DNA from 2 places in the Nocardioides sp. JQ2195 genome. Region 2 is predicted to be linked to the other one. Evidence: predicted binding sites of a transcription regulator. Region 2 holds the regulator's gene; the other holds the start of a gene.
The links. Region 2 encodes LexA, which represses DNA repair genes until DNA is damaged. Its sites were predicted from a motif close to TCGAACANNTGTTCGA; they were not measured.
Positions count from the first base shown of each region.

Region 1: ncot_RS06125 (HNH endonuclease signature motif containing protein) is a predicted target of LexA. The motif match lies at 1,931-1,946, and genes of this name have one in related genera.

Region 1 covers NZ_CP050902.1:1,268,119-1,279,429, reverse strand. The annotation lists gene ncot_RS06140 (peptidoglycan DD-metalloendopeptidase family protein) at 1-94, shown strand, start outside; gene ncot_RS06135 (class I SAM-dependent methyltransferase) at 81-836, opposite strand; gene ncot_RS06130 (tyrosine recombinase XerC) at 875-1,804, opposite strand; gene ncot_RS06125 (HNH endonuclease signature motif containing protein) at 1,962-3,323, shown strand; gene ncot_RS06120 (DMT family transporter) at 3,387-4,295, opposite strand; gene ncot_RS06115 (hypothetical protein) at 4,504-5,049, opposite strand; gene ncot_RS06110 (hypothetical protein) at 5,280-5,882, opposite strand; gene dprA (DNA-processing protein DprA) at 5,987-7,123, opposite strand; gene ncot_RS06100 (YifB family Mg chelatase-like AAA ATPase) at 7,120-8,721, opposite strand; gene ncot_RS06095 (YraN family protein) at 8,721-9,089, opposite strand; gene ncot_RS06090 (DUF2469 domain-containing protein) at 9,224-9,532, opposite strand; gene ncot_RS06085 (ribonuclease HII) at 9,529-10,239, opposite strand; gene lepB (signal peptidase I) at 10,236-11,087, opposite strand; gene rplS (50S ribosomal protein L19) at 11,126-11,311, opposite strand, start outside.
Region 2 covers NZ_CP050902.1:3,421,769-3,433,079, reverse strand. The annotation lists gene secD (protein translocase subunit SecD) at 1-2,266, shown strand, start outside; gene ncot_RS16270 (ATP-dependent DNA helicase) at 2,525-4,504, shown strand; gene ncot_RS16265 (hypothetical protein) at 4,551-5,951, opposite strand; gene lexA (transcriptional repressor LexA) at 6,015-6,731, opposite strand; gene ncot_RS16255 (LysM peptidoglycan-binding domain-containing protein) at 6,937-7,347, opposite strand; gene ncot_RS16250 (ABC transporter ATP-binding protein) at 7,878-9,626, opposite strand; gene ncot_RS16245 (ABC transporter ATP-binding protein) at 9,623-11,311, opposite strand, start outside.

The DNA.
Region 1 (11,311 bases), 1.9 Mb from region 2:
GCCGTCCATGCCACCGAGCAACGCCACCACACCGCACCAGTCCGACGGGCGCGCGTGGCGAGCGTTGATCGAGAGTGGCCTCAACCGCGACTGAGGCGCCCGCGCAGTCCGGCCAGGCGCCCGCGCAGTCCGGCCAGGCGGCCGGGTCGCTTCCACTGCGGGTCGTTGACCGTCGCCTTGCCGGTTTTCTCAGCGTGCGGCTTGACCACGCTGCCCCGCTCGAACACGACGATGCTGTCGTAGAAGTGCATCGACTTGGTGGTGCGGGTGAAGTCGTCCACCTGGAGCCTGCGTGGCTGCTTGGAGTGCCAGGCGTTCAACTTGTCGGTCAAGCCCTTGGCGTACTGCATGAACGTGCCCGGCTTCCGGTAGCCGCCGCCCCACTTCGGCCAGTAGCTGGTGTGCAGGTCCTCGATCAGGAACACACCGTCCTCACTCATGGTCGGATAGATCTCCTCGTAGGTGGCGATCTGCTGGGGACCCAGATGGCCACCGTCCTCGATCAGCACGTCGACCGGCCCGATCTCCTCGACGATGGACCTCAGGAACTCGCGGTCCTCCTGGTCCCCGATGAAGATCTTCGTGTTGCGCTGCTCCAGCTCCTTGCACTTGGGGTTGATGTCGACGCCGTGGATCTTGGCACCCCGCCCGAAGTAGTCGCGCCACATCTGGAGCGAGCCGCCTTGGGAGACACCGAACTCCAGCACCACGGGCTTCTTGCCGCGGAAGCGCTCGAAGTGGCGGTGATAGATATCGAAGTAGTGGATCCACTTGTGGATGAGGCGGTCGTCGTTGTTGCGGAAATAGGCTTCCAACGGATTCTCGAGTGAGGACACCGAGTCAACCTAGTGGAGGCTTCCGAACCTCCCAAGGGTCACGCGCGTGGGTGCGCCTGCTGATAGGCCGCCCGGAGCCGTTCGCTGCTGACGTGCGTGTAGACCTGTGTGGTCGACATCGACGAGTGGCCGAGCAACTCCTGCACGGTACGCAGGTCTGCACCACCCTCGAGCAGGTGGGTGGCCGCGGTGTGCCGCAGGCCGTGGGGACCGATGTCGGGGGCGCCGGGGACGTCACGGATGCGCTTGTGGACCAAGGTGCGCACCGCGCGCTGGTCGATCCGCTTGCCGCGCGCACCCAGGAACAGTGCCGGGCCCGCACCTTCGCCCCGCAGCTTGGGGCGGGCATGGTCGAGCCACCGCTTCAGCGCCAGGGCTGCAGGCTGGCCGAACGGGACGGTGCGCTCCTTGCGCCCCTTGCCCAACACACGCGCCACCTGACGGTCGAAGTCGAGGTCGTCGACGTCGAGGCCACACAGCTCCCCCACACGCATGCCCGTGGCATAGAGCAGCTCGAGCATCGCCACGTCGCGGATTCCCACCGGGCTGCCGTCGTCCGCGAGCTCAGCAGCCTGCTCGACGAGCTCTCGGGCCTCGTCCGCCCGGAGCACGTCGGGCAGCGGCCGGTGCGCCTTCGGCGACGCCAGCAGGATTCCGGCATCGGTCTCGGATCGCCCCGTCCTGACCAACCATCCGGTGAAGACACGCGCTGCGGTCGCACGACGTGCGATCGTCGTCCGCGACCTGCCCTGGGTCTGCAGCCGGGCCAACCAGCTCCGGAGGGTGCGCAGGTCGAGGTCCTTCAGCTCGTCGATTCCCAGCCGATGAGCGTGGTCGAGCATGGACGAGACGTCGCCGAGATAGGCGCGCACCGTGTGCGGGGTGAGGTCGCGCTCGCTGACGAGGTGGCGCTCATAGTCGGCGAGGACCGCGGCCATCGCTTCGGGGAGCAGCTCTTCCTCGTCCATTGCGGCGAGTCTAGGCCCGCCTCGGACCGCTCGACCGCAACGACACTGCCTGTGCATGAAAACCGGGCCAAAAGGGCCTCTGACCTGCGGAAATACTTCTCCACAGATCGCCGAAACCTCTTGTCATCGAACATCCATTCGAAGCAAAATATGGACCATGTCCAGCACCTTCGCGCCCACCTCCTCGACCGTCGCCGAGGTGCTCGAAGATGCCCGGGCGATGCGACTCGCCTCCGACGATGCAGAGCGCCTCATCCTGCTGCGGGCCACCGAATGGGCGGCCGCGCACCCCGTCGACGGTCCCCACGACACCGGCGCCTTCGAGATCGTCGAGGCCGATGAGTTCCGGGTGCAGACCCTGCCTCAGATGGCCTACGACGCCGGCGCCGAGTTCGCGCTGGCGATCGGGATGTCCCACGAGGCCGGCGACCGGCTGATCCACGAGTCCATGGAGCTGCGTCACCGGCTTCCCCTCGTGTGGGAGCGCCTCGCCCGGGGCGAGCTCACCGCCTGGCGTGCTCGCCGCATCGCGCAGATGACCATCGGTCACCCCGACGACGTCGCCGCACACGTCGATGCGGCCGTGGTGCAGGTCGCCCACAAGGTCGGGTTGATCACCCTCGAACGCCTCATCGACGAGGCGATGCTGGTCCTCTACCCCGAGCAGCGCGAGCAGCAGCAGCTCGAAGAGCTCGACAAGCGACACGTCACCCTCGATTCCAACTTCTCCCACACGGGCCTCGCCCGGATGCAGATCAGCGGTGAGATGAAGGACGTCCTCGACTTCAACGACAAGATCAACCAGATCTCCCAGATCCTGCACAGCCTCGGTGTCCCCGAGAGCCATGAGGTGCGTCGTGCAATGGCCATCGGCATCCTCGCGGACCCGGCAGCCGCCCTCGACCTGATCAACGGCACCACGATCTCGCGCAAGCCGAGCAAGAAGATGACCCTCGTGGTCCACCTCTCCCGTGACGCCATCGAAGGAACCTACATCGTCGGACGGTTGGAGAAGGGCCGCGTTCCCCTGCTGGTCCCGCAGATCCGTGAGTGGGCGGGCCGTGGTGACACGCACCTGACCGTCACGCCGGTGATCGACCTCTCCGAGCACGAGAACGTCGAGCAGTACGAGCTTCCCGACCGGCTCAAGCTCCGCATCGACGCCCGCGACCACGTCTGCGTCTTTCCCTTCTGCAACCGCGTCGCCACGCGTTGCGATCACGACCACACCATCCCGTTCCACGAGGGAGGCGCTTCGTGCGAATGCAACGTCGCTGCCCTGTGTCGTCGCCACCACCGCATGAAGACCCACCGTGGTTGGAGCTACTCGGTTCTCGAACTGGGCACCTACCTGTGGTTGTCCCCGGCTGGCCGCAGCTACTTCCGCGACAACACCGGCAGCACGGACGTCACTGGCGATCATCCGCCAGACCCCGGCGACGGATGTTTCCGGCGGCCATCGTCTGGTTCACCACCAAGCGACGGATCCGTCAAGCATCGAAAGAACCCGGATTCCTGATCAGCTCCTGCCCCCGGGCAATCGTCACGAGCCACGACTCCACGACGCCTTCTCGAACTGTCGTCAGACCTGCGCTTCGTCACCCCGGGTGGTGAAGTGACGACCGGTCAGCGAGACGGTGGCCAGGATGACGAGCGCGGCGCCGAGCCATTGCCGCTCCAGCAGTCGTTCTCCCACGAAGGAGGCAGCGGCGAGACCGAACACCGGAGTCAACGGCAAGAACGCCCCCGCCGTCGATGCAGGAACCCCGCTCAGACCAGCCACGAAGAACCAGAACGCGAATCCGTAGTAGATCGAACCCGACAGAACGGCCAACGCCCACGAGCTGGCATCGGCGGGTGGTCGCAGGTCAGCGACGCCAGTCAATGCAGACAACCCAGCAACGACCACCGCGCACGTGAGCGCGGCTCCCTGTTGGACGAGTGCCACGAGCAGAGACCCATCGTCGAGCAACAACCTACGGGTGAGCACTGTGTAGCAGGCGCAGGCGGTGACAGCAGACACGGTCAGAGCAATGCCAGCCAGATCGCCGGCTGCTCCTGGTCGATGGACCACCAGGAGCACTCCGACCAGCGCCACGATGACTGCCACAAGTGTCGCTGCCGCGACCCGCTCTCGAAGCACGAGAATCGCAATCAACAAGATCAACACCGGTTCACTGCCCCAGAGCAACACCGACATGCTGGCGCTGATCGTGGTCAGCCCGAGCAGCCCCAAGGCGTAGGCCGCGCCGGGATTGAGCACCCCAAGCAGGGCCAGCTTGCCCAAGGCACGACTTCCGACCCACGCCACACGCAGGAGGAACATCAGGCCCACCAGGAGCAGGCAACTTGCGGCGAGCTCGATGACCAGCAGCGTCAACGGCGCAACGCCACGATCAAGGACTTGCTTGCTCAAGACTGTGCCCCCGCCCCAGCAGGCGGTGGCAGCCACCAAGAAGAAGAAATGACGACATGAGCTGGGTGCAGACATGACTGCGACTCCGGTCGCGCGGCAGGACGGACAGAACGGCTGATGCTGGCGGCGCAGAGATGCCGCCAGGAGTCAGCCGATGTGCTCCTCGTCATCACAGCGGTCATAGGCAGGGAGCCGCATCGTGCCCACGGACATGCGGTTCCTACCCACCTCACCACGGTAACGCGTCCGCCGCCATTGCGTCGCTGTCGCGCCAAGACTTTGTTCAGTAGCCGCCGAGCAGAACAGACCGCGCCTCGACGACCTCGAGGTTGGCCGCGGTCCCACTTGTGGTGACGGTTCCCGGCACCGGCAGCCACCGACCATCACCCACCCGATAGGTCGCAGACCAGGTCACGTCCACCCGCGGATGAAGAGCCTCGGACGGGTGTTCATAGCTGTGGGAGACATAGGCGGTCATCGGCAGGGCCGAGTCGTAGGCGACCCCGGGACTGCTGGTGGTGAACTGTTCACCATCGCCGGAGACCCATGTGTAGGACGTGGGTCGGATCCGCAGCTGCACCCGCTGCCCGAGCAACCGGAACGACCTCGTGAAGGCGTCCACCTCGGTGCGATACAGCGTTTCGAAGTTGATCAATGTCTTGCCGCCCGGTGGCTGGATCACGATGTCACCCGGCGGAATCACGGTGGCACGAAAGGCGCGCAAGACAACCACGCCCCAATTCACCTTGGCGGGCTTGGCTATGGAGCCGGGCCCGCCGCACACCTTCAGCTCAATTCGGCGCCCGTTCAATCCCTTCCGAATGGACATCGTGAGTTCATCGCACGTGTCGATAGGATTGGACGCTGAGGTGGGCAAGTACGTGTCCCGGTCGTCATCCGAGGACTCACGACAAACCAGTCTCGAACCGACAAACGCCTTCCCAGCTACGTTTCCGGAAGTGGAGGTCATCTTGCATCCATTGATCTGCGTCGCACTGGCCATCACAGGAGCACTCACACAGACGCACAGCACAAGCGTCACGAAAGTCAGAAAGCTCTTCATTGCACGAAGCCCACGTTCTTGACCTTCCATCGGCCGTGCACTGGCTTCAACTCGAAGAACCATTCAAAGTTCTCCGCCTTGAACGGTGCGGGCCGGCCTCCTGCTTCCGGGATTCGAGTGCCTTCCGAGGCAGACACGAACAGCTGGAGGCTGACGAGCGGTGCCGAAGTCGTGTCAACGTCGGTCAACTCGCCCGCGACGAATGATGAATGCTTGAAGCGAACCCTTCCACCCGCTTGGTGAAGGGACACAAGGTCGTCGATGAACTGCTGACAGAGATCACACGCTCCTGTGGAGATGTGCCGAAGCCGGCTCGCATCGCCCGTCCGTAGCGCTCGTGCATAGGTCTCCACCCAGATCCGGGCGACCTGCTCGGCGCTGATCTCGGTCGCGGGCTTGTCCTCGGGCCAGCCACCCTTGGGTGGCTTCGCGGGCTCCGGAGGCGTGTAGGTCGATGTCGGCTCCGAGGGACTCGAGGACTCCGACGGGGTGAACGTCTCCATCGGCTCATCGCTGGCGTCGGAGTCACCGTTGCAACCACCGAGCACCAGGAGGGTGGACAGACCAAGAGCGACGAGTGCCCGACGAGATGGTTGCATGTGTTCCGTCCTGTTCCCGAGGGCGCCGGAACGGTGGCGCCGGTCCCCACCGTATGACGAATCGGACATGTCGCGGAAGGTCCAGTGGCATGACTGTGGAGAACTCACGTTCGTGCCTCGCGCGTCAATCTCCAGCCGTGCTTGCTCTGCTCGACCAACCCTTCGGCGGAAAGCTTCTGCAGCGCTCGGCCCGCCTCGACCAACCCGACTCCGGCCGTGCGCGAGATGGAGTCGACGGCGACCGGGTTGGCCACCGGCACCGCCTCGAGGACCTGGGCGTCGCGGGAGGAGAGCCTGTCGCGTCGTCGCTCACGACCACGCGGCATCTCGAAGAGGTACTCCCCCGAGGGCTTGATGAGCTCGAGCACCTCAGCACTCCGGGTGACCAGAGTCGCCTCGCCGTTGCGGATGAGTTGGTGTGCACCCTCAGACGGTTCACTGGTCACCGGCCCGGGGACTGCCATCAACGGCCGGTTGAGCTGGGTCGTCCAATTGGCAGTGCTCAGCGCACCCGACCTCGCGGCCGCCTCCACCACCACGGTCCCGCGAGCCAGACCCGCGATGAGCCGGTTGCGGGCAAGGAAGCGAGAGCGCATCGGCGACCAACCCATGGGCACCTCCGACACCACGGCGCCGTGCTCGGCGAGGTAGTTGAGCAGGTTGGCGTGGGCCTCGGGATAGCACCGGTCCACCCCACAGGCGAGCACCGCGACAGTCTTCCCCGATGCCGACAACGCGCCCCGGTGTGCCGCCTGGTCGATGCCGAAGGCGGCACCGGAGATGACGCAGGTGCCGGTCTTGGCGACTTCGGCCGAGATCTGGCCCGCAACGTCGATGCCGTACGTCGTGCACGAGCGCGAGCCGACCACGGCCAGCGAGTCCTGCAGCTCGTTGAGCCGCAGCGGACCCTTGACCCACAAGCCCAGGGGAAGCCCACCCCGGTCCCTGACCCCACGGACGGGCTCGAGACCATCGATCTGGCTCGGCCACTCGTCATCACCGGGAATGATGAATCGGATCCCCAGCCGAGCGGCTCGATCGAGCTCACGCTCCGGGTCGTTGTCGGCCAGGCGGAGGGCCACGTCCGTGAGCACTCCGTGCGGATCGCGGTCCTGGAGGAGGAGCTCGTGCAGCGTCACCGCTCCCAGATCGGCGACCAGGTCGCGGATCCGAGCCTCGCCGGGCTCCGCGAGCTGGCAGAGCGCTGTGCGTGCCAGGCGTTCCTCATGAGTGGCACTCATCCGACGGCACTCATCGTCGACAGGACTCGAGCCGGCAAGGCCTCCCCCGTCCGCAACCGGAGCGCGACGTCGAGCTCCGCCGCCCCAGGCTGCTCGACTCCGGCCAGGTCGGCCACCGTCCAGGCGAGGCGGTGCACCCTGGTCGCACCGCGTCGGGTGAGCCGTCCGTCATAGATCGTGGTGTCCAGCTCGGCGGCGGCCTCGTCCGTCAGCGGCCAGAGGTCTCGCAGCATCGGGCCGGGGGCCTGTCCGTTCACCCTCCACGACAGTCCGTCGTATCGGTGGGACTGGATCCTGCGCGCTTCAACCACCCTCTCCCGGACGCTGGCCGAGCTCTCGGGGCGGCTGAGTGGATCACCGGCCTCGTGCGCACGGACGGGCATCACGTGGCGAGTGATGTCGATGCGGTCGATCACTGGTCCTTCGAGCTTGCGCCGATATTCGCGACGCTTCAGCTCACCGCAGGTGCACCTGTCATCGGCCGGGTTGGGCGCGTAGTCACCGCATCGGCACGGGTTGCAGGCCAGCACGAACATGCCCCTCGCCGGGTAGGTCGCGGTCTCCTCTCCACGCGCGATGGTGACCTCGCCGGACTCGAGTGGTTGACGCAGCGCCTCGATGATGTCGCTGTTGATGAGCGGGAACTCGTCCAGGAACAGGACCCCGTTGTGGGCGCGGCTGAGCTCCCCCGGCCTGACCCGTCCGGTGCCTCCGCCGAGCAGGCTGGCCCGCGACGCCGAGTGGTGGGGAGCGAAGAACGGGCGTCGCCTGATCAACCCTTGGTCGGGATCGAGCGCCCCGGAGAGCGACAGGATCGCGGTCAGCTCCAGTGCCTCGTCGACGGAGAGATCCGGGAGGATCCCGGGAATCCGCTCGGCGAGGGACGTCTTGCCGGCGCCCTTGGGCCCGGTGAGCAGGATGTGGTGCCCTCCGGCGGCGGCGACCTCCATCCCGTAGCGCGCGTCCCCCATCCCGAGCAGGTCCGCCATGTCGACCTCGTCGAGCCGGTTGTCCCCCTGCCACCTGAGCAGCGCACCGGACGTGTTCGAGTCGACAGGCGGGGCTTCCGGCACCTCGATCCCCTGCAGCTCGGCGATCACCTGGGCCAACGAGCGGAAGCCGAAGACCGACATCCCGGGGACCAGTGCGGCCTCTGCCGCCTGTGGCTCCGGCACGAAGACCCGTCGGAATCCTCGCGCCGAGGCAGCCATGGTCATCGCGAGCACTCCGGGAACGGTGCGCAACCGGCCGTCGAGCGTCAGCTCGCCCAGCATCACGGTGCCCTCGAGCGCCTCGCGCAACGTGTTCTTGTCATCGGCCGCAGCCAGGACGCCGACCGCGATCGCGAGGTCGAAGTGGGTTCCCCGCTTGGGCAGGTCAGCAGGCGAGAGCAGGATCGTCACTCGTCTGGTTGCCGGCCACGTGAACCGGCTGTTCGTGATCGCCGTGCGACAGCGGTCCTTGGCCTCGTTGATCGATGCATCGGGGCGGCCGACCAGACTGGTGGCCACCATCCCCTGGGAGACGTCGACCTGCACGTCGATGAGGTGGCCGACCGCACCCTCGAGAGCGACGCAGTGGGCCGTTGCGACCGCCATCAGCCGATCCCCCGGAGGTGCTCGATGGTCGGTGTGCCGCCCTTCGGGCAGACGATCGCCACGACATCGAGGCGTACGTCGGCTTCGCGGGCACCACTGGCCGCCATCCACTGGCTCGCCAACCGGCGCATCCGGGCGAACTTGGTCACGGTCACGGCCTCGTGGGGCGTGCCGTACGACGACGACCTGCGGGTCTTGACCTCGCAGAAGACCAGTGTCCTGCCGTCGCGCAGGACCAGGTCGATCTCGCCGTCATCACATCGCCAGTTGTGGTCGAGCAGGACCATGCCCCGCTCGATCAGGTGGCGAGCCGCGATCGCCTCGCCGTAGGCACCGAGTGCCTGTCTCTGCTGTGCCATCGAACCCATGTCCTGACCTCCTGGGCCAAGAGTGGTCGGGCACGGGGACGGGCGAGATCAGGAAATGGGCAGGCGGTGGAGAAGTCGGGGTGAGTGGGCTGCTGTGGAGAGTTGGCGGCTCGAACGCGTCACGGCGGGGTCGATCAGGGCTTGGGCGGCTCGAAGTCGGAGGCCGCGAGCTCCTCGACGTTGACGTCCTTGAAGGTGAGCACCTTGACGTTCTTCGCGAACCGCGCGGGGCGGTACATGTCCCAGACCCATGCGTCACTCATCGACACCTCGAAGAAGACGTCGCCGGACTCGGTGCGTGCCTTCACGTCGACCGCGTTGCACAGGTAGAAGCGGCGGTCCGTCTCGACGACGTACTTGAAGATCGACACCACGTCGCGGTACTCGCGATAGAGGTTGAGCTCCATCTCGGTCTCGTACTTCTCGAGATCCTCGGCACTCATGAGCACTCCTCCTGTCGCGGGTGGGGCGAGTCTATGGGGTCGGCGCGGACCACACCGGGCAGGTTCCACGAACGCCGGTGGTGCACGGTCGGGCCCAGCTCTGCGAGCGCGGCGAGGTGCTCCGGCGCCGAGTAGCCCTTGTTCTCCAGCCAGCCGTACGCCGGGTGGGCGCCCGCCAGCTCGACCATCATCGCGTCACGCGTGGTCTTGGCCAGGACGCTCGCAGCAGCGACCGCGGAGCACCGCATGTCCGCCTTGATCGCGGTCACCACCGGGGGTACGACGACGGGCGCCGCGGGCTCGTCACCGAACAGCCCCGGCTGCTCCCGCGGGGTGAGGTAGTCGTGGTTGCCGTCCAGCAGGACCAGGTCGGGAGTCACCGACAACCCGGCGAGTGCACGGTGGCCGGCCATCCGCAACGCCGCCATGATGCCGAACTCGTCGATCTCGGCCGGGGTGGCATGACCGACGGAGTGCGAGAGCGCCCAGCGTCGGATCCGTGGCGCAAGGCGCTCACGTGCAGCCGGTGTCAGCAGCTTGCTGTCGCGGACCCCTTGGGGCGCCGTACGCGTGGTCTCGGCGATCACCACCATGCCGATGGTGACGGGCCCGCAGAGCGCACCGCGGCCCACCTCGTCCGCGGCGGCCAGGTAGGTGTGACCGTCGCGCAGGAGGCTGCGTTCGAAGCGCAGGGTCGGCGCGTTCACTCGGAGTCCGGGACGTCCTCGAAGACAGCAGGACGCTTGATCCGATGGAAGCGGTCCTTGGGCCAGACCAGGGCGAACACCTTGCCCACCACGTCCTCGACCGGCACCAGGCCACGACTGGGCGGGCACTGCTCACGCTTCGGGTTGGCGCACATGTGGGCGGTCGAGTCTCGCGAGTTGCCCCGGTTGTCCCCCATCACCAAGAGGTAGCCGGAAGGAATCGTGACGTCGAGGTTGCAGTTGATCGGGCTCTGCGGCGCTGCACACTCGGCGTCGCCCTTGATGTAGTCGCCCTCGTCCATCACGTGGCCGTTGATCGAGAGGCGGCCCTGCTCGTCACAACAGGTGACGTGGTCGCCGGAGACGCCGATCACCCGTTTCACCAGGTGACCACCGGTCGGGTAGAGGCCGATCCTGGCCATGCCCTCGGCGAGCAGGTTGGACGGGCCCTCGTCCTCACCGGGCCCGAGCCAGCCGCCCGGGTCCTTGAACACCACCACGTCGCCACGCTCGGGCTCACCGGAACCCCAGTAGGACACCTTCTGCACCAGGATCCGGTCGTTCTTGATCAGGCCCGGCTCCATCGACTCCGACGGGATGTAGAACGCCTGGACGAAGAAGGCCTTGATCACGATCGCGAGGACCAGCGCGATGCCGATCAGCAGGATCGTCTCCTGCCAGATCGGCAGCTGCTTGCGCTTGCGCTTCACCTTGCCGCCGCCCGTCGTGCCCGCGTCGGCGTCGTCACCGGTGCTCCGGGAACGCGAAGACCGCGACGCCTCCTCGTCGTTCCCGGAACCTGTGGTGCCGGCCTCGTCGTGGAGGTCGTCGCGGTCTTCTGAAGTCACGCGGCAGAGCCTAGACCTTGTGGGGTCGAGTCTCGCGCTCAGGCCTCGCGGCGCTCCTTGATCTTGGCAGCCTTGCCGCGCAGGTTGCGCAGGTAGTAGAGCTTCGAGCGGCGGACGTCACCGCGGGTGACGACCTCGATCGACTCGAAGATCGGGGAGTGCAGCGGGAAGGTCCGCTCGACACCGACGCCGAAGGAGACCTTGCGAACCGTGAAGGTGCGGCC
Region 2 (11,311 bases):
CGCATTCATCCGACTCCTGCTTGTCCTCGGTCTCCTCGCCGGATGTGTGGCCATCGCCATGAACGTCAAGCCCCGGCTGGGGCTCGACCTGCGCGGTGGAACGCAGATCATGTTGCAGGCCGAGAGCACGGACCGGGTCGAGGCGAATGCTGAGTCGGTCGATCGTGCGATCGAGATCCTCCGTGGTCGAGTCGACGCCCTCGGTGTCTCCGAGCCGACCCTGACCCGCGTCGGTGAGGACCGCATCCTGGTCGAGCTCCCCGACCTCCAGGACCCGTCCCGTGCGGTCGAGGCGATCGGCAAGACCGCCCAGCTGAGCGTGCACCCGGTGGTGGCCGCGGCCGCGTCCAAGGACGCGAAGCCCACCAAGCCCGGTGACGAGATCCTCCAGGACACCGACTCCGGCCAGTTCCTCGAGCTGGCCCCGGCCCAGCTGACCGGTGAGGACATCGAGGGCGCCGACGCCGGCACCCGGCAGGACGGGGTCGGCTGGCAGGTGGCGGTCGACTTCACCGGCAAGGGCAACGACGCGTTCGGTGACCTGAGCGCCAAGGCGGCCTGCGCCACGGGCGACGCCAACCGCATCGCGATCGTCCTCGACAAGGAGATCATCTCCTCGCCGACGGTCGACGTGTCCTGTGGTGGTCGCATCGACAACGGCACCAGCATCACCGGCAGCTTCAGCGAGAGCGAGGCCAAGGACCTGGCCATCCTGATCGAGGGCGGCGCCCTGCCGATCCCGGTCAAGATCATCTCGCAGAGCACCGTGGGCCCGACCCTCGGTGACGCCGCCATCAAGTCCTCCGCCGAGGCCGGCGTCATCGGCCTGATCATCACCGGCCTCTTCATCATCATCGTCTACCGCTTCGTGGGCTTCCTCGCCGCGATCGCGCTGACCTCCTACGCCGTCCTCTCCTACGCGATGCTGCTGGCCCTGGGGTCCACGCTGACCCTCCCGGGCCTGGCCGGCTTCGTGCTCGCCATCGGTCTGGCCATCGACGCCAACGTGCTGGTCTTCGAGAGAGCGAGGGAGGAGTATGCCGAGAACCCGAAGGCCGGCATGCGCCGTGCCCTCCAGATCGGGTTCAACAAGGCGTGGACAGCGATCATCGACTCCAACGTCACCACGCTGCTGGCTGCCCTGCTGCTGTTCCTGCTGGCCTCCGGGTCGGTCAAGGGCTTCGGTGTCACGTTGGCGATCGGTGTCATCGCGTCGATGATCTCCGCGCTGGTGATCGCCCGCGTGCTCACCGAGATCGGCGTGACCACCAAGTTCGTGGCCAAGCGTCCCCAGATCACCGGTCTGGCCAACGTCGGCCGGGCACGCACCTGGTTGACCAAGAAGAACCCGAACATCATGGACAAGGGCAAGCTCTGGCTCGGCATCTCGGGTGCCGCCCTGATCCTCGCGCTGGTCGGCATCTTCGGCCACGGCCTCAACTACGGCCTCGAGTTCACCGGTGGTCGCTCGCTCGAGTACACCACCCAGAAGGCGATCACGGCCGACAAGGCGCGTGACGTGGTCTCCGGCGTCGGCCTGCCCGAGGCCGTCGTGCAGATCGTCAAGGGCAGCGACGACGTCGAGCGGGTCTCGATCCGCGCCGGCGACATCTCCGACGCCCAGAAGGCGGAGATTGAGGAGGGGCTGGCCAACGAGGCCGGCAAGACCACGCAGTACAGCGACGACACGGTTGCGGCCAGCCTGGGCCAGGAGCTGAAGGAGAAGGCGCTCTGGGCGTTCATCATCGCCCTGATCGCGCAGATGATCTATCTGGCCTTCCGGTTCCACTGGACCTTCGCCGTGTCGGCCGTGGGTGCGATGTTCCACGACGTGATCATCGTGACCGGCATCTTCGCGTGGCTCGACAAGCCCATCGACGGCATCTTCCTCGCCTCGGCGCTGACCATCGTCGGTCTGTCGGTCAACGACACCGTGGTCGTCTTCGACCGGATTCGAGAACGCTGGCAGGGAACCCGGACCGGTACCTTCTCCGAGGTCAGCAACACCGCCTGCATCGAGACGATGCCGCGCACCATCAACACCGGTCTCGGCGCCATGTTCATCCTGGCCGCGCTCGCGTTCCTCGGTGGCGACTCGCTGCAGGACTTCGCGATCGCGCTGCTGCTGGGCCTGATCATCGGTACCTACTCCTCGGTGTTCTCCGCGACCCCGGCGCTGATCTACCTGCAGAAGCTCTCGCCGTTCTCGCGGGAGAAGAAGCAGAAGAAGGAGCGCAACCCGGAGGACTCGGGCGCCGTCGTCTGATCCCGGCTCGCTGCGCGCGTCGCGTCGTACGCCGGCACCTGGGCGCGTCGTACGCCGGCACGTGCGCGCGTCGTGCGTCGGCTCGTGGGTGGTGCTGGTGTCACTCCGCACGTGACCAGTCGCTGGTGGAGTGACACGGACGCCGCGTCGCACGCGCGAGGACACCCGGGACTGCACCCGGGGCGACAGCGGGTGTCCGTGGTGGCGGCTAGGGTTTCGGGGTGCCGGCAAGCCCGATGGATGCGACTGGAGTGAGCGATGACTGAAGCAGCCGAGACCACCAAGGTGGCCGCGCTGCTGGGCGAGGCGGTCGAGGCCCTGGGTGGGCAGGAACGTCCCGGCCAGGTCCAGATGGCCGACGCGGTGGCCCGGGCGATGACCGACGACGAGCACCTGCTCGTCCAGGCCGGCACCGGCACCGGCAAGTCGCTGGCCTACCTCGTGCCCAGCCTGATGCACGACAAGCGCGTGGTCGTCGCGACGGCGACCCTCGCCCTCCAGCACCAGCTCGTCGAGCGCGACATCCCACGCCTGGTCGATGCGCTCAAGGCCAAGCCCGGGATCGACACGTCCTTCGCCGTGCTCAAGGGCCGCTCCAACTACGCCTGCCTCCACCGGGTGCGTGAGGGCGCGCCCGACGACCAAGGGGCACTGGTGGAGCTGCCCAGCGGTTCCATGGGCGCCGAGGTGCTCAAGCTGCGCGAGTGGGCCGAGAAGGAGTCCGAGACCGGCGGCACCGGTGAGAAGGACAACGCGCCCCGCCACACCGAGAAGGTCTGGCGGCAGGTCTCCGTCAGCCACCGCGAGTGCCTGAGCAAGGCCAAGTGCCCCTTCGGGGAGGAGTGCTTCGCCGAGCGCGCTCGCGAGAAGGCGGCGGAGTCACAGCTGATCGTCACCAACCACAGCCTGTTGGCCATCGACGCCATCGAGGGCGTCCCGATGATCCCGGAGTACGACGTCGTCGTGGTCGACGAGGCGCACGAGGTGACCGCCCGGATCACCCAGGCGGCCACCGACGAGCTGAGCGTGGGCGACCTGGAGCGCGCCGCGCGCCGGGCCCAGCGCTACGTCGAGGGTGACGAGGCCAACGACCTCGACGATGCTGCCGGCAGCCTCCAGGACGCCATCGCCCGCACCGAGCCCGGTCGCATCGACCGCATCGACGAGCAGCTCGCTGATGCGCTGGTGCTCGTGCGCGACGCCGCCCGGGCCTGCCTCAGTGCCATCCCCAAGGACTCCGGGGAGGAGGGCGACCCCGGCAAGAACCAGGCCAAGGGAGGAGTGCAGGAGGTCTTCACCACCGCCGAGCGGATGGCCGCCGACCTCGACTCCGACGTGCTCTGGCGCAACGACCGCGACCCCTCGCGCGGCGGCCCGCAGCTGTGCGTGGCGCCGCTCCAGGTGTGGGGCCCGATGCGCGACAAGCTGCTGAGCGACAAGACGGTGGTCTTCACCTCGGCGACCCTGATGCTCGGGGGCGACTTCAGCACGGTCGCCTCGTCCCTCGGGCTCAAGGCCGACGAGCGCATCGCGACCACAGAGACCTCGCCCCGCACCGAGGACGTGCTGCCCTGGCGTGGCATCGACGTCGGCTCGCCGTTCAACTACGGCCAGCAGGCGATCCTCTACGTCGCCCGGCACCTGCCCCCGCCGGGTCGTGACGGACTGGTGAGGGCGCAGCTCGACGAGATCGTCGACCTCGTCGACGCCGCCGACGGGCGCACCCTCGGCCTGTTCTCGAGCAAACGGGCCGCCGAGGCCGCCGCGGAGGAGGTGCGCAAGCGTCTGCCCCACCTGACTACGCTCGCCCAGGGTGAGGCCCAGCTGGCGGAGCTGCAGAAGCAGTTCGTCGCCGATCCGCACACCTGCCTGTTCGGCACGCTCAGTCTCTGGCAGGGCCTCGACGTGCCGGGGGAGACCTGCCAGCTGGTGCTGATCGACCGAATCCCGTTCCCGCGTCCCGACGACCCGCTGATGTCGGCGCGCCAGAAGGCAGCCGACCGTTCAGGCGGCAACGGGTTCATGCAGGTCGCGGCCACCCACGCCGCGTTGCTGCTGGCCCAGGGCACCGGCCGACTGATCCGGACCACCGCTGACCGAGGCGTGGTCGCGGTGCTCGACCCCCGCCTGGTGACGGCTCGCTACGGCAACTTCCTCAAGGCCAGCCTGCCCCCGATGTGGACGACCGCCGACCCCCAGGTGGCGCGCAACGCGCTCAAGCGGCTCGCGGCCGGCTGACCGGGACGCGCCGCGGGCCAGCTCGCGACCCGGTGGCGCGCCCGGCTCAGCCGCCGCAGCGGGAGTCGAGCGTCACCCGGTAGCTGCCGAGGCTGGCGTAGTCGCTGTAGCCCGTCGTCCTCGGGTCGCGGGCTCCGACGCCGTCGATCCGGACGAAGTAGACCCCGGCCCGGCGCTTGCCGGCGTACGTCGCGTCGAGACCGCGCGCCTCGCCGGAGGCGGACGACAGCGGGTTGCGCCGCGCGAGCACCCGGCCGGCCCTGTTGGTCAGGGTCAGGCGGATGTCGAGGTTGGGACTCTCCCCGGCATTGCGGGCGCGCACCGTGAGCTTGGCCCGGCAGGTGGTCCTGATCCGGAAGACGTCGGTGTCGCTGCCCCTGCTGATCACACCCCGCGCGGCCTGCCCAGCACGCAGCCTGGTGGCGCTCCCGGAGCGACCGCCGTGGTCGTCGCGGACCCGCGGAGCACCGTTGGAGGCAATGACGGAGAGGTCGTTCTCGCGGTTGTCGGCGTGAGCGTACTCTCCGCGGCTCCACTGGGTGAGCTGGCGGTTCGACGAGCCCATCAACGGCGCCCAGATGCCGTGGCCGCTCGCGTAGGGACTCCTGCGCGTGCCGTCGTGGGAGAGGCCGAGAGTGTGGCCGGCTTCGTGGGAGACGACGTCGGCGATCCGGCGGGGCTGGTTGTTGACCTCCCGGGGGAACACCCAGAAGTCGCGCAAGCGGTTGGCCCGGGACCGATCGAAGATGTCGACGAACGCCACGCCACCACAGCCGGGGCCACCGCAGACCCGTTTGCGCACCGAGTTGGAGCTGGTGATCACGGCACGTACGCCGAACCGCTTGTCGCCGCTGCCGGAGCGGGTGATGTCCCCGGCGGAGGGACGCTCCGTGGTGACGTCGACGGCGAACGGCGCGTAGTCCTCGGCCGCGCGCTTCCACGCGGACTGGATGGCACGCAGCTCACCGGAGCTGAACCCGGAGCGCCCGTCGGTGTCGAAGGCGGGGGCCTTGATGCAGTCGCCGGGACCGGTCCAGCCACTGTCGCAGACCCGCTCGCCGTTGAAGTCGAGATAGATGGTGCGTTTGCCGCCGGGACGGCTGTGCAGCTCGAACGTCTGGGACAGGGGTGCCGAGGCCCGCGCGACGTGCTCGGACACCGTGGACTCGGCCTGCTCGAAGGTGTCCTGGTGCAACAGTCGGCCGTTGCGCACGCGGGCCGTGGAGTCGGACTCGAGGAGCTCGGTCAGCTCCGGGATCGTCTGGTCCACCGTGTCGGCCACCCGGTCCACGACCTGGCCGTCGAGGTGTTGGCCCGCGGCCGAGACCACGTCGTCGGAGCGGTCGGCACCGCCGCGGTCAGCACTGGTCCGGTCAGCGTGGGCCGGGCTGGTGGACAGCCCGGCGGCCACGAGCGTGAGGACAGCAAGGGTGGAGGTGCGAAGCATGAGCGGATTCTGTCACGCCCTTGCCGCCTCGACGCAGTTGACGACTCACGCCCCGCGCGGGGCTCACACCCGCCGCAGGACCGCGGTGACGATGCCGAGGATGCTGGCGTTGCTGCCGTCGATCGGCTCGTAGGCATCGTTGTGGGGCATCAGCCAGACTTCGCCGTCGCGCCGCTGCAGGGTCTTCACGGTGGCTTCGCCGTCGATCAACGCGGCCACGATCTCGCCGTTGCGGGCGGTCTGCTCCTGACGGACCACGACGTAGTCGCCGTTGCAGATGGCGGCGTCGATCATCGAGTCACCGGAGACCTCGAGCAGGAACAGGGTGCCCTCACCGACGAGCGTCTTCGGCAGCGGGAAGATCTCCTCGACACGCTCCTCGGCCAGGATCGGGCCGCCGGCCGCGATCCGGCCAACGACGGGGACGTAGGTGGCGGACGGCATCGCGTCGCCGATGCCGGTCTCGTCGATGACGGACTCACCGGCCGACCCGACGGCGCGGCCCGGGGCCATCGTCTCGGGCAGGAACACCTGGATCGCGCGGGGACGGTTGGGGTCGCGCTTGATGAAGCCCTTGGCCTCGAGGACCTTGAGCTGGTGGGAGACCGAGGAGGAGCTGGTCAGGCCGACCGTCTCGCCGATCTCGCGCATGCTCGGCGGGTAGCCCTTGCGCTCGAGGGAGTCGCTGATGCTGTTCAGGATGCGCTGCTGGCGCGGGGTCAGGCCCGTCGCGTCGGGAGGCCCGTCGGGGAGTTCGGCGACCTTGTCGTTTCGTGCCATCGGCGTGCCTTCCGCAGTCCTGTCCGGGTGGATTTCCAACGTAGCCTCAATCGCCCTCGGGTTCAAACACCTGTTCGAACGTGTCGCGGGTTCAGGTGCGAGCTGGGTTCGGGCGTGCGAAGGGCGGGGTGGCCGGTTGTCGGCGCCCCGCCCTTCGTCTTCCCCATCCGCAGGCCGGGGTCGAGGCGACCTGCGGAAATCTGTGTCAGCTGATCGGCACGAAGATGGTCTGGCCGGTCATCAGCATCGAGGAGTCGAGCGCGTTGAGCTGCTTGATCTCGTGCACCATGTCACGCACCTCGCCGTCCCCGGCCAGGTCGCCCGCGATGCTCCACAACGTGTCGCCGGACTCGACCACGACTGCCCGGGTCGGCTGGTCGACGCCGGCGTGGTTGGTGGCCGTCGATGCGTTGGCCAGGAGAAGGGCGGCGCCCATGACCACCAGCAGTGCCGCGATGAAGATGACCACGCGGCCGCGCCGGGTGAGGCGGAGCTGGCGCTGGCCGACCTTGCCTTGGCTGGTCTGGCGCTGGCCGACCTGGATCGTGCTGACCTGGCGCTGGCCGACCGGGATCGTGCTGGTCTGGCTGGCGGGGCTGAGGGTCATGGTGCTCATCGAGACCTCCGGGGGAAGTGGGTGGTCGGTGCTGAGCGAATGTCTAACGGTGACCACCGACAACGGCCTCCGGGGAAGCTGTGGAGCTGTCGGGATCGATCAGACTTTCGATCGAACACATGTACGAAGTTAGATCATGTGTTCGAACAAGGCAAGGATTTCCTCGAACAAAGATTCGACGTGTCGTGCGGCGGGTGGACGGGACCGGGAGAGCGCCGTATCCCCACGGCTGTCCGCGGGGAGCCTTCGGCTGCCCAGCGAGGCGCAGACGGCGTCGGCACCGTCCTCTTCGCCGCCGCCCTGTGACGCACGGTGATGAGCGGCCTGTCCGTCTCGAAGGGCTCCGGGTGGGCGGTCGCCCGCGGACTGGCCGCGGTGGACCAATTGGTCCACGGCGGCCAGTGCGGAACGCGTTGCTGTTGGGCCGGGGCGTCAGGGCCCGGCGCTCGGCCACGGTGCCCTCATGGCCGCAGCCCTGGACGTCCCCGACGGAGCCCGGTGAGGCGCGCCGTGGTGCCGACCGACTCGGCTCAGCTGCCCGACCAGGCAGCCCACAGCTCGGCGTACCGACCGCCGGAGCGCAACAGCTCGTCGTGGCTGCCCTCCTCGACCACGCGGCCCTCGTGCATGACCAGCACCCGGTCCGCCGACTCCGACTGGGTCAGCCGGTGCGCGACCACGAGGGCGCCGCGGCCCTCGGTGACGGCCAGTGCGGCCCGTTCGAGGTCGCGGGCGCCGGCAGAGCCCGCCTCGGCGGTGGCCTCGTCGAGCACGACGAACCACGGGTCGGCGAGCGCGATCCGGGCCAGGGCGAGGTGCTGGGCCTGGGCCGGGGTCAGCGGGTGGGCGCCGCCACCGATGACGGTGTCGAGGCCGTCGGGCAGCGCCTCGACCCACCCGAGGGCCGAGACGGTCTCGAGCGCCGCCCGGACAGCGTCGTCGGTGGCGTCGGCGGCGACCAGGGTCACCGCGTCGCGCACGGTGCCGGCGAAGACGTAGAAGTCCTGGTTGATCAACGAGACCCGCTGGCGCAGGACGCTGCTGGGCAGCTCCGCCAATGAGGTGCCGGCCAGGTCCACACGTCCGGACGTCGGCGGCAGGACGCCGGCCGCGATCGCGCCGAGTGTCGTCTTGCCGGCCCCGGTGGCACCGACGAGAGCGACCCGCTCGCCCGGTGCGATGGTGACCGCGACCGAGGAGAGCACCGGGCGCCCCTCGACGTACGCGTGGTCGATGCCGGCGAGTGTCAGTGGCCCCGGAGCGGCCGGCAGCGAACCCGGCCGGGCAGGCGGAGGGGGCAGCAGCGAGACGCCGGCCAGGCGGGAGAGCGAGGCGCCGGTCGACTGCACCGAGTCAAAGATGTAGAGCAGCGCGTTGATCGGGTTGAAGAGTCGGTGGAAGTAGAGCGCGGCGGCGGTCACCGCGCCCACCGTGGTGGAGTCGGCGCGCACCAGCAGGAAACCGGTGGTCAGCACCAGCAGCAGCCCGATCAGCTCGGCGCGGTTGGAGCGTGCGCCGAAGCGGGTGAGCAGCCTGAACACGGTGACGGAGATGGTGCGGGCCTCGTCGGAGCGGTCCTCGATGGTGGCCACCTGGTCGGCCGACATCCCGAAGGCGCGCACGGTGGGTGCACCCTGCAGCCCGCTGACCATGGCCTGGGCGCGCTCGCCCTGGGCCACGCGTTCGCGCGCGTAGTAGGGGCCCGACTTCGGGAGGTACCAGCGCAGTCCCATCACGTAGAACGGCAGCGCCCCCAAGCCGGCCAGGCCCAGACGCCAGTCGAGCGCGAAGAGGCCGGCGGCGGTGAAGGCCACGAGCACCAGCGAGTTCACCAGCGTCGGCACGATCTCGGTGAGCGAGCTGGCGACGGTGCGGGCGTCGTCCCCGACGCGGGAGAGCAGGTCGCCGGTGCCGGCTGCCTCGACGCGGGCCGAGTCCAGGGCGAGTGCCTTGTCGAGCACGTCCTCGCGCAGCTCGGCCAGAGCGGGCTCGCCGGCGCGGGCGAGGAAGGCGACGGAGGCCCAGGTGAACAACCCGCCTCCCACGGCTGCGACGCCGATGACGACGGCGGCCGTGGTGAGCTCGCGCGCCGGGGCGCCCTCGATGACCAGGTCGACGATGTGCCCGAGCATCCACGGCGCCACCAAGGCGCAGAGGCCGGCCAGCACGAACGAGACGATCGATGCCACCAGCGGCAACCGGTGACGGGCGACCAGGCGCCAGGCGAGCCCGGCCGTCTCCTGGCGCGTGGCGATGGGGAGGAGGTGGCGCGTGCTCATCGCAGCACCACCTCGGCGTACGTCGGGTCGGCGGCGAGCTCGTGGTGGGTGCCCTCGCCGGTGACGCCGGCGTCGGTGATCAGCAAGACCCGGTCGCACTGCGCGAGGAGGGCGGGGGAGGAGGTGACCAGCCACGTCGTACGCCGCCCCGCGGCGTCGCTGCGCAGCTCGCGGATGCCTGCTGCGATGCGGTGCTCGGTGACCGCATCGACGGCGGTGGTGGGGTCGTGCAGCACGAGCAGGGGCGCGTCCGTGGCGAGGGCGCGGGCCAGCGCGATGCGTTGGCGCTGGCCTCCGGAGAAGGTGGCGCCGTCGGGGGTGACCGGTTGGTCGAGGCCTTCGGGGACGAGCGAGACCACGTCGGCGCAGGCCGACGCGTCGAGCAGTCGGTCCAGCTCCGCGGGGGCGAGCGTGGAGGTCGGGTCGATGTTGCTGCGCAGGGTGCCCTCGAAGAGGTCGACGTGGTGCGGGCTGACCAGCAGGTGCTCGTTGCGGGCGGCGAGGGACAGCTCGTCCAGCGGCAGGCCGCCCAGGGTGAGGTCGCCGGAGACAGGGGACGACGAGCCGCTCACGAGCGCCATCAGTGAAGCGGCAGCCGCCGGGTCGGTGACCGCGATGCCGAGGATCTCGCCGGGGCGAGAGTCCAGGCTGACCCGGTTGAGGCCGGGAGCCGTGACGGAGGTGAGTCGCAGTCCTGCCCCCGAGTGCGGGTGCGCGTCGCCGACCGGCACCAGGTGCGGGGTGTGCAGGAACACCACGATCCGGCGGGCGGAGGCGTGGGCCCGTGCGGTGTGGGCGGAGATGTCGCCGAGCATGCCGAGGGGCTCGGCCAGGAACTGGGTCAGGCCGACCACGGCGATCAGCTCGCCGATGCTGATGTCACCGGAGAGTGCCCGGTGCCCGGCGACCACAGCGACGGCCGCGAGGAACAGTCCCGAGAGGCCCTGGGTGAGGCCGGCCATCGCGCCGTACGTCGACGTGCTCCGCACGGATGCGTCGCGGGCCCGTCCGCTGAGTGCTCGGTAGCGGGACCCGGCGACCGACTCGGCACCGATTCCCTTGAGAACGCGCAGGCCGCGGATCAGGTCGGTGGCGACGCCGGTCGCCTCGGCGACCGTGGACTGCTGGTGCTCGGTGTGCCGGGAGATCGCGGGGGTGATCGCCTGGGTCAGCGCGAGCACCATCGGGACGCCGACGAGCACCACGAGGCCGAGCGTCAGGTCCAGGGTGAGGAGGTACCACGACGCTCCGGCCAGCGAGATGACCGCGGCGACCGTGAAGCCCATGGAGCGGATGAACTGCCCGACGAGCTCGGCGTCGGCAGTGGCCAGCGAGAGTGTCTCGCCGGGGCGCAGGGACGTCCTGGCTCCGCGCGGGTGCAGCGCGTGCGCCGCGATCTCGACGCGGGTCCGGTGCATCTCCTGCTGCATGACGCTGAACCCGATCTGTGCGCCGAACCGGTAGCCGTAGGAGAGGAAGCCGAAGAGCGCGCAGAGGGCGAGTCCCCAGACGACCATCTCGCGGACCTCGCCGGTGGCGACCGCGCGATCGATGATCAGGCCGATCATCACCGGCACCAGGGTCTCGCAGGCCTGCCAGAGGCTGAGCAGACCGAAGCTGGCGACCAGGCGAGCCTTGTTGCGGGCCAGCCCGCGTCGCAGGAGGGCCCAGGCGCTGGCCGGTGG